2 regions of the Alkalinema sp. FACHB-956 genome follow, and region 2 is predicted to be linked to the other one. Evidence: predicted binding sites of a transcription regulator. Region 2 holds the regulator's gene; the other holds the start of a gene.

What was found. Region 2 encodes NtcA, which controls nitrogen genes in cyanobacteria. Its sites were predicted from a motif close to TTTGTANNNNNNNNTACAAA; they were not measured.
Region 1: H6G21_RS18740 (ammonium transporter) is a predicted target of NtcA. The motif match lies at 2,880-2,899, and genes of this name have one in related genera.

The regions. Positions count from the first base shown of each region.
Region 1 covers NZ_JACJRC010000020.1:74,336-79,729, reverse strand. The annotation lists gene trmD (tRNA (guanosine(37)-N1)-methyltransferase TrmD) at 1-347, opposite strand, end outside; gene H6G21_RS18755 (twin-arginine translocase TatA/TatE family subunit) at 439-615, opposite strand; gene H6G21_RS18750 (serine/threonine-protein kinase) at 797-1,603, opposite strand; gene H6G21_RS18745 (phycocyanobilin:ferredoxin oxidoreductase) at 1,811-2,545, shown strand; gene H6G21_RS18740 (ammonium transporter) at 3,135-4,550, shown strand; gene H6G21_RS26070 (hypothetical protein) at 4,701-4,835, opposite strand; gene petN (cytochrome b6-f complex subunit PetN) at 4,981-5,070, opposite strand; gene H6G21_RS18730 (hypothetical protein) at 5,145-5,394, shown strand, end outside.
Region 2 covers NZ_JACJRC010000008.1:159,303-164,696, reverse strand. The annotation lists gene H6G21_RS11535 (Uma2 family endonuclease) at 1-308, shown strand, start outside; gene fabI (enoyl-ACP reductase FabI) at 337-1,134, opposite strand; gene ntcA (global nitrogen regulator NtcA) at 1,846-2,517, shown strand; gene H6G21_RS11520 (DUF3084 domain-containing protein) at 2,754-4,151, shown strand; gene H6G21_RS11515 (pre-16S rRNA-processing nuclease YqgF) at 4,120-4,638, shown strand; gene H6G21_RS11510 (DUF3146 family protein) at 4,616-4,879, opposite strand; gene pth (aminoacyl-tRNA hydrolase) at 4,906-5,394, opposite strand, start outside.

The DNA.
Region 1 (5,394 bases), on a different contig from region 2:
ACCCCTTCGTAATGCCCACAGAGCACAATCACCTGGTCATAGGTGACGAGTTCCTTAAAGAGCCCTTGGGTCATGGGTTGTCCCTGGGGTGTGACGTAAATCAGTTCCCGCTTGGGCAAGCTGGGTAAGGATTCGATCGCAGCAAACACAGGTTCCGGCTTGATCACCATGCCAACGCCGCCGCCGTAGGGTTCATCATCCACTTTGTGGTGCTTGTCCGTGGTGAAGTCGCGGGGATTGGTCAGATGAACCGCTGCAATTCCTTTCTCCAGCGCTTTCCCCAACAACCCCGACTGGAGCGGCGACGCAAAAAAATCAGGAAATAGAGTCAGAATGTCAAAGCGCATGGGAGAGATCGATCGCGAACCGCATCATCCTCCCATGAAACGTAGAACGGGAGGCAATACCGTGGGCCTGCAAAAAGCCTTTCCTGTGGAATTAATCTCCAGTCTCCCGATCCGACGACTGCGGATCATTCGCCTGGGTCATCCCTTCTTTAAATCCCCGCAGGGTTTTGCCAAACGTGTTGCCCAGTTCTGGAATTTTTTTGGGGCCAAAGATGACCACAGCCACCAATAGAATGATGGCAACTTCTGTCCAGCCTAAATTAAACATAACTCCCTCCGCTTCTTGTCTACCTGTGCGGCGATCGGGCAATCCATCCGTTACCCGCGCTGCTTCACAGTCCATCCCTTTTCACTATAGAGCGGAACCCTGGGATCTCAATGCCGGATTTCCCATGCTGGATCTCAATTCACCCAGCGGGCAGGATAGGCTTGACCGGCCTACAGCAGGATTACAGCATGCCTCGCACCTGTCCTGTATTCAACACCAGTAAGGCTTCTTCCGCAGTTTGCAAGCGGCGATCGAGGCTCATTTCCGTCATCCATTGCAACCAGTCGGTAAAGGCCGGACTGAGATCAATCACCTCCTGAAGTTGCAGTTGGCCCTGCTTGCGCGGCAGGGTACTGGGGAGTTGGCCCGTCACCAAATGCACGATCGTGGATCCCAAGCCATATAAATCCGACGCCATTACAGCCCGCCCACTAAACTGCTCCGGCGGCATATAGCCATCAGTCCCCACGATCGAGAAAGCGGAACGTTCGGCTCCAATCATCATCTTGACCGAGCCAAAATCCACCAGATGGGGGCGTCGATCGGCCAGCACAATATTGCCCGGTTTCAGATCACGGTGGATCATAGGCGGGGTTTGTCGATGGAGATAGGCCAGAACTTTGAGCAAGACCGTTGCTAATTGCTTGGCTTCGGGTTCGGTAAACGTTCGCCCCATCTGGAGCAAGTCCTGGAGGGAATTGCCCGGTACGTAGTCCTGCACCAAGACGATCGCCTTGCCCATCGGCAGCTCATGCTCAAAATATCCCAGGTACTGGGGAATACAGGGATGACTCAGGGCTTGGAGGGCGTGCATCTCCCGGTCAAACTGCTTGAGATCACTGGGAATCAGTTGGTCATCGACAAACAGCAGTTTGAGCACCACCCATTGCTGGCTGGTTAAATCTCGACCTAAGAGCGTCCAACGCCCCGCCTGCTTATTGAGTTGCCGTTCCACTTGATAGCGATCGCCTAGAATTTGCCCAGCCATAGGTTGATTGAAGTCAGTTGATTGATTCGGTGGATTGATTTGGTGGATTGATCAGGTCAAGCTTTACAGTTGTTCATACCGTCAGAATGTCACCCCTGCGAGCGGTATTCTAAGAAGAGCTTTGAAATGCAAGGATATGGGGTCGTCTCCATCCCTTGCCTAGCGATCGCGGTTCCTAACTATCCCACTGTGCATTTCTCAAGTGACATGACTGTAAACTTCCCTGACACTTCCATTCGATTTCAGCAACATCCGACCATTCGTCAATTGGCCGATCAAATCGATGCCATCTGGCACAAGCACTTGGATCTGCAACCCTACAGCCTACCGGAGGATTTGGGTTATGTGGAAGGGCGCATGGAAGGGGAAAAGCTGATCATTGAGAATAAATGCTACCAGACTCCCCAGTTTCGCAAATTGCATTTGGAACTGGCCAAGGTGGGAAACAATCTTGACATTCTGCATTGTGTTATGTTTCCCAATTCTAGCTATGCAATTCCCATGTTTGGGGCCGATTTGGTCTCAGGCCGGGGACAAATTAGCATGGCGATCGCCGATCTCTCGCCCACCAGTGACGATCGTCGGCTTCCAGAAAATTACTGTGACGACCTTAGCGCACTCCCAGAAATGACCTTTGCCCAACAGCGTAAGTTTCCTGCTTGGGGTGATATTTTTTCGCCATTTTGTTTATTTATCCAGCCCCACAGCGCGGAAGAAGAACAACGCTTTCTCGATCGGGTTTGCCAATACCTGATCATCCATTGCCAACAGGCAGTTGCGACCCAGCCCACCCCAGAACGGGAAGCAGAGTTCTTAGCAGGGCAGCGCTACTACTGCAACCAGCAACAGCAAAATGACAAGACTCGCCGCGTTCTGGAAAAAGCCTTTGGCACCGCTTGGGCCGATCGCTATATGACGACGGTTTTATTTGACATGGTTTAGCTTAATCCCGCGCTGCTTAATCCCGCATGGCTTAATCCTGCGCTGCTTAATCCCGCATGGCTTAATCCTGCGCTGCTTAATCCCGCGTTCAATTCAAACCCACTTCATTCCAGTCAGCCAATAGCCACCCACCTCCGCTTCAGTGGCTATTGGCATTTGCCATAGCAAAAAAACGGTTGGAGGCTATAAATTACACTCCGTTGCAAATTTATAGCCGTTGTCGGAAAACATTTACAAAATGACAGGATTCACAGGGAAATAGGTCTAATCCTTGAGAAGTCAGCCTTTGAGTCGTTATTTCTACTGAGAATAGCCCGATCACGAGTTTACTCCGATCGTATAATTTACTAAAAAGTATCTTGGACTACAGAATTACGGCTGATGAATTGATGCAATTCAATACGAGGGTGTGAATCTGATCTATACCTGTAGATCCCATGTCACAACGTCTAAATTCTGAGTGCAGCTTCTTTAGTGCAGAGCCGGTATGGATCTTTCCCTCTCTTTCATTCCTTGCAGAATTAGTTCTCTGCACGCTTCTATTCCAGCACTGTTCTACTCCATTAAGTGGTTGTAAGGTCTAAAACTTGTGTTGAATCAATTTTTACGAATTGGATTAGTCACTTTAGGGTTACTGGTATTCCCATTAACCGGAAATGCGTGGGCGGATCCTACCCCCGTTGAGGCCGCTCAAAAGGTTGCAGACACAGCACTCTCCAATGCAGATACCGCATGGTTGCTGATTTCCACAGCATTAGTTCTATTAATGACACCGGGGTTGGCGTTTTTCTACGGTGGGTTTGTCCGTTCCAAGCACGTGCTAAATACGATGATGATGAGCTTCATCATGATGGGCATTGTGGGGGTGACCTGGGTGCTATGGGGGTATAGCCTCTCCTTTGCCCCTGGGAATCCCTTCATCGGCGGACTCCAATGGCTCTTCTTGAATGGGGTCGGTCTGGAAACGACGGACTACCTCAAGGGATCTGCACCGGAAGAAGTCGTTTCCTACGCAGCCACAGTGCCTCACCAGCTTTACATGCTGTACCAGATGACCTTCGCGATCATCACCCCTGCTCTGATTTCAGGCGCGATCGTTGAACGGATCAGCTTCAAAGCTTATTTCTGGTTCATGATTCTCTGGGCTGGGATTCTGTATCCCATTTTTGCCCATATGGTTTGGGCCAAGGGTGGCTTCCTAGGACTGTACGGGGGGCTGGGTGCCCTCGACTTTGCGGGCGGAACCGTCGTCCACATCAGCTCTGGATTTTCAGCGTTAGTGGCTGCTTGGGTCATTGGCCCTCGCAAAACCTATCCTAATCAACCCGCTGCGCCCCACAATGTGCCCTTCATTCTGTTAGGTGCCGGTTTACTGTTCTTTGGTTGGTTCGGATTCAACGGAGGCAGCGCACTGGCTTCTGGCGGATTGGCAGCAGCAGCGGTCACCACCACCACCATCTCAGCCACCGCTGCGGGTTTGATGTGGGTCATTTTGGAATGGGTGCTACGCGGTAAGCCGACGGCTGTGGGGATTGCCACGGGGATTGTCGCTGGTTTGGTGGGCATTACGCCCGCAGCGGGTTTTGTGTCTCCGCTATCTGCCTTGCTCATCGGCGCGATTACCGCCACTTGCTGCTTCTTTGCCGTCAGCCTCAAGGCGAAATTGCAATTTGATGATTCCTTGGATACCTTCCCGGTGCATGGCGTCGGTGGAACCGTTGGGGCCATTTTGACGGCTGTCTTTGCCGATTTAGCGGTTAACTCGGCGGGTAAAGACGGTGTCCTGAAAGGCAACTTTGGGGAACTGGGCGTTGAATTAGTGGCGATCGCCGTTACCTACGCGATCGCGGGGATCGGCACCTTCATTATTCTGAAGGTTCTGGATGCCACGATCGGGTTGCGCACCAGCGAAGAAACCGAATACCAAGGTCTCGATATCAACGAACATGGTGAAGAAGCCTACGGCGAGGAACTCGCAGCTGGGCTGAGCTTTACTGCTAAGTAGGCATGAGCTTGCTGCAATTAGGTATGAGCTTGCAGGCCATTGACTGAATCCTGCGACTTGTATTGCTACACAAAACCCCTGAATCCATAGGTTCAGGGGTTTTTGGTGAACGGGTATTCAAAATTGGAATGACTGTCTGGGTTGTCCAGCTTAGCGTTTGACTTCATTTTCCCGGCGACGGCGATCGCGCCAGTCCGCAGCGGTTAAATAGATTACACCCCCCGTAATTACCGCCAGCAACAGCGCAGCAGCCACTTCTAAGGTGGTAAACAATGTCGTACTCATGGGCAGGTCAAATTTTTTCGCAATAGGTGAATTCAAACAGACACAATAAAATCGATGCAAATAGCGAGAGACGCACCATGGGCACGTCTCCTACAAAGGGTTCGATCTGAAGGATCGAAGGGATAAACCGGTATCACACTGGCAATTAGAACCCGTTACGACCCCAGACCACAAGAGCGATCGAGAAGGTAAAAACGGTCAATAAACCAGCCCAACCGAAGGAAATAATATCCATAGCGCGATTACTAGCCACAATAGGAGACAATACCAGTACCTATGATACAGGCTACAGGGAACAGGGGATAGAGGATGGTGCAAGAATCAAAGCAGATGCAGGCATTGCAGACGCCAGAATTCCAGCCAACACAAACAGAGAACCCGCAGTCACAGGAACGTCTAGGCCAGGAGCGTTTACTCCAAGAACGTTTACCCCAGGAACGTTTACCAGAACGCCTGTGGCAGGAGCGCCTAGAGTCCATTAAAGCGGCGGTGATTAGCGCGATCGGAACCGCTGTGATTTACACCCTAGCCACTTGGCTGAATCAATCCTACGGGCTAC
Region 2 (5,394 bases):
CGGTCGTCCTGCCCCAGCGATCGCTCTATCGAACCCAGCGCCATCCCTATCCAGAGGAAATTTTCCTCCTGATTGAATACGCGAATACCAGCTGGAAAAAAGATACTGGCATCAAACGACAACTCTATGCCCAAGCCGGGATTCCCGACTATTGGGTCATTCACCTGGCAGCTCGCCAAGTCAGAATTTATCGAGACCCGCAAGGAGAGGATTATCGGTCAATGACCACCCTCTCCCAAGGCCCCATTCGGCTCTTAGCCTTCCCCGACGTGGAACTGGCGATCGAGCCTTTCCTGACGGGGATTTAACCTGCATGAGAACTTAATCAGGGGTGGGTTAGGACTCGACGCGGCTGTCGGTCATCCCCATGATTTCGTACCCGGAATCCACATAGATCACCTGACCTGTAATCCCGCTGGAGAGGTCACTGCTCAGGAATGCCGCCGTATTACCCACTTCCAACTGGGTGACGGTGCGCCGCAGGGGAGCCACCTCTTCCACATGCTTAATCATGTCGCGGATCCCACCCACCGCAGAGGAGGCCAGGGTGCGGATGGGGCCAGCGGAAATGGCATTGACTCGAACGCCCTGGGAGCCGAGTTCATGGGCCAGATACCGCACATTCATTTCCAAGGCTGCCTTGGCCGTGCCCATAACGTTGTAGTTCGGAATGACCTTCACACCACCGTAGTAGGTCAGGGTGACAATACTGCCGCCCTCGGTCATCAAGGGTTTAGCCGCCCCCGCCATCTGAATCAATGAATAAGCACTGACATCCAGGGCCAACTTGAAGCCTTCCCGACTGGTGGCGCTAAAGTTGCCTTTCAATTCTTCTTTATTGGCAAAGGCCAGACAGTGAATCAGAATATCTAGCCGTCCCCAAGCTTCCTTCACCGCATCAAAGGTAGCTTGAACTTGCTCATCGCTCTGGACATTACAGGGCACAAACAAACTGGGATTCAACGGCTCGGTCAGATCCCGCACCTTTTTCTCAAACTTGCCGCTGTCATCCGGCAGATAGGTGACCCCAATGTTGGCTCCGGCCCTATGGAGTTGCTGGGCGATGCCCCAGGCGATCGACTTATCGTTAGCAATTCCTGTGACCAGGGCGTTTTTTCCACTCAGATTCAGCATAGCCATGTACGTTGAGAGCATTTATGAGAATACTCAAAGATGGTCAGCCATGGAATAGGCGACCCTAGGGAGATTTCCGGCCATTGCGGTCGTGCACCGCGATCGTTGCGGCCTAAAGTGCCCAAAGCCCGGTCTTGGGTGGGGATGCGCTAACTGGACAAAATTGTGCAGGGGCCAAAACTTGGGAGTAAGATATTGACAATCTCAGTGTGATCAGAGTGCCTCAGTGTGATCAGGATTCAGTGTGATCAAGGTAATGGTGACCGGAATACCCCGTGCGAATTAGCACAGGTTTTCGCCATCGTTCGTCCACCTTATACATTGCACTATCTTTACATTGCACTAGATGAACCTGGTTGGATGGATTGTGATCAGTTTAGGTGCAGCCTCCTGATTCAACTCAGATGATTCAACTCAGAGCGAACTTAGACCTGTGCTAATTCAATAAAACTCAACGTTGAAGACTCCGGCTCAGCTAAATTGCCCATAAGCTTAGTAGAAAGCGTAGTGGAGTGTATTTCTTGCTACAAAAACTCCTCGATCGGTAGGTTTTATTGGTCTCAAGTCAACAATTGCTCACAGAGTGAATCTTACAGAAACGATTCTCATCGGAATTAATCTCTTAGCGGATCTCTTGAACGTTGACCCCTTGATTGTGTAGTTAGCTAACTCTACTGGCCTTTCCGTAGAACGGCGTTAGGAACGGGGAAGATGGTAATAAGCCCAGACAAGTCGCTCGCATCAATGTTCCGCCAAATGGGTGGAAACGCTTATCCGCCGATGGTGGAAACCTTCGAGCGGGGTAAGACAATCTTCTTTCCGGGTGATCCTGCTGAACGGGTTTATTTTCTCCAGAAAGGGGCTGTTAAGTTATCTCGGGTCTATGAAGCGGGGGAAGAAATCACTGTCGCGCTGTTGCGGGAAAACAGTGTATTTGGAGTCCTATCGCTGATTACGGGACAAAAAGCCGATCGCTTCTACCACGCGGTGGCGTTTACGCCGGTGGAACTGCTTTCGGTACCGATCGAACAGGTAGAAAAGGCCCTGAAGGAAAATCCTGATCTGTCCATGTGGATGCTCAAGGGGCTGTCATCCCGGATTCTGCAAACGGAGATGATGATCGAAACCTTGGCTCACCGGGATATGGGATCTCGGTTGGTGAGTTTTTTGCTGATCCTATGCCGGGACTTTGGGGTGCCGGGACAAAACGGGATCACGATCGATCTCAAGCTCTCCCACCAGGCGATCGCGGAAGCTATTGGATCCACTCGCGTCACAGTGACTCGCTTACTTGGGGATCTGCGGCAGGATGAAATGATTTCTATTCACAAAAAGAAAATCACGGTTCATAATCCCGTCATGCTTAGTCAGCAATTCACCTAGAATCCCAGTTCCAAACAGTCTAGTTCCTAATAGTCCAGTTCCCAATAGTCCAGTTCCGACGTGCTGATCCACCGGATCCAGTTCTGCGGGAGAATCCCACTGCCCTAAGGTTCCCTGGGGAACAGTCCTGTCAGAACAGTCCTGTTAGAACGGTCAATAGGCTTTAGACTGGCTATAGTTTTTGGTAGGAGCCGTTTGGAAACCTTTAGTCCAGCGGCAGGTGTGGTGGAGTTGTAATGTCTAGCGGGTATATCCTGATTTTGGCGGTGTTGATCTTAGGGGGTGTCATTGCCACGCTGGGCGATCGCATTGGAACCCGAGTGGGCAAAGCGCGTCTGAGCTTGTTTAATCTCCGCCCTAAGAAGACGGCTGTCGTTGTCACTATTTTGACCGGGATTTTGATCTCAGCGTCCACGCTGGGCATTTTACTGCTGGCTAATCGGCAATTTCGCGACATGATTCTCAACTTTGAGGTGATTCAGCGGCGATTACGGCGAGCGAGTACCGATTTGGATCAAGCGAAGGCTGAACTGGGTAAGACCGCCGAGCAAAAAGAAAATGTTGAGGCGGAGTTGAATAAGTCCCAAGTGGAGCGGGGCAAGGTGCAGGCGCAGCTCGATCGGGTCAAAAACTCCCTCAAGGATGCCGCTGCCCTGCAACGGGCCACCGAAGCCCGACGGGCGCAGGTCGAACAGCAACGCAATGTCGTGCAGGCACAGTTACTCTCGGTTTCCCAGCAAGCTCTCGCGCTAAAATCCGAAATTCTGGAACTAGAAGCTGAGCAAAAACAGTTAGCCGCCCAGCGGGATGAAGTCAAAGCCCAAATTGCTGCCCGAGATCAAGAAATTGAAGAACGCAGCAAAATCATTCAACAGCGCGATCGGGACATTGCAGCCCGAGATACCGTCATTACCCAACGGGAAGAACGGCTACGGGCTTTGGAAAATCAGCAGGTTGCGCTGGCCCGTGAAGTGGAGAAACTGGAACAGGAAGCTCAGCGTCTGCGATTGGGCACCCCGGCGATTTTGCGGAACCAAGTGCTGGCGTCAGGGGTGGTGCGCATTACCAATCCCCAAGCCTCCAACCAGGCGGTGGATGCACTCCTGCGGGAAGCCAATCGAGTGGCACAGGGCGCACTGCAACCGGGGGTCGATGGCAATGGTCAAATTTTGCGGATTACCCGATCGGAAGTGGATCAGTTAGCTCGCCAGATCAGCGATGGCCGGGACTACTTTGTGCGAATTTTGGCGGCGGCGAATTACCTATTGGGCGAAAAAACAGAGGTAACGGTGTTTGCCGATGTGGTGCGTAATGAAGTGATTTATCGGCCTGGGGATGTCCTGGCCACCACTTCTCTGGATCCGTCCAAGATGACTGTCACAGAGATTCAAGATCGTATTAACAAACTCGTGGCGGCTTCGATTTTCCGGGCGAAGCGAGCTGGATTGCTCTCCGATAATGTGCAGGTCAGTCGGATTCAGGCGCTGATTCAGTTTATTGATGGACTCCGGCAGTACGATAGTTCGATTGAAATTCGCGCGATCGCGGGGGATGTCACCTATACGGCGGGGCCGATGCGTCTAGAATTGATTGCAGTTCAGAATGGACAAACGGTGCTGCAAACTAGTCGTTAGGGCTGTGACCCGCACGGCCAGCCGCAGAACTAGTGATGGAGAGGCGCGAGGCAATATGTACTACTTAGGGTTTGATCCCGGACGGGATAAATGTGGGGTGGCGATCGTGGATGATCACGGCCATCCTCCAGTGCATGAAGTCATTGCTGTGGATCAAGCCCTTACCGTGGTGGAAACCCTGTGCCAGCATTACCCAGTGCGTTTGATTGTTTTGGGAGATCAAACGGGTTCAAAGGCTTGGCAGAAACAATTTCAAGGAGCTTTGCCCGAAATTCCGGTGCAACGGGTGGATGAACGCTTTAGCAGCCTAGAGGCCCGCGATCGCTATTGGCAACTGCACCCCCCCCAAGGATTACAAAAGCTGATTCCCCAGGGGATGCGAACTCCCCCCCGGCCGATCGATGATCTGGTCGCGATTATCCTGGTGGAGCGCTATTTAAAGTCTCTGGAAAGCAACCCACCGGCTACAACTCCGCCCGAATCGTAAACGAGTAGTCACCGCCCGGTTCCAGTTGATAGTCCTTGGCTTCTAGAAAACGGCCTAGGGGTTCCCGAATCAATGCCCGTCCCAAGGATGGCTCAATCAGCAATTCTCCCTGGCGAAAGTTCCAAGCAAAGGACCATTCATACTGATTGGCCCGAACTTCGCCTTCAATCTGGCCTGCCTGCCAAGATTGGCGAACAATTCGTACATGGGCGGTGGTTTGGGGAAGACGCTTACGGGCCATGTAATTTTTAAACTGTGAGCAAAACGTTAGGCAACACTGGCTTCTATTACTCGATTGTTATAGAGGTTCATAGCTTTTTCAACCCCTTCCCGCAGACTGGCTGCGATCGCATCACTGGACAGCCGCACCACTTCTTGCATAATCACTTTTTCCCCAGGCGCAAAACTGCCCAACACATGGGATACCGCGTCTTGACTCTTGCTGCCAATGCCCACTCGGAGGCGGGGAAATTTTTGTGTGCCGAGATGGGCGATCGCAGATTTCATGCCATTTTGTCCCCCGGCGGAACCAGACAGTCGCATCCGCAACTTACCCACAGGCAAATCCATGTCATCGTAGACCACCAAGACAGCCTCTGGATCCAGCTTGTACCAGTCCACGACGGCTCGAATGGCCTGTCCTGAGTTGTTCATATAGGTGGAAGGCTTGAGCAACCGCACCTTCCGGCATGCGATCGTGCCTTCGCCAAACCAGCCTTGAAATTTCTTTTGTTCTGCTAGGGAAATCTGCCACGA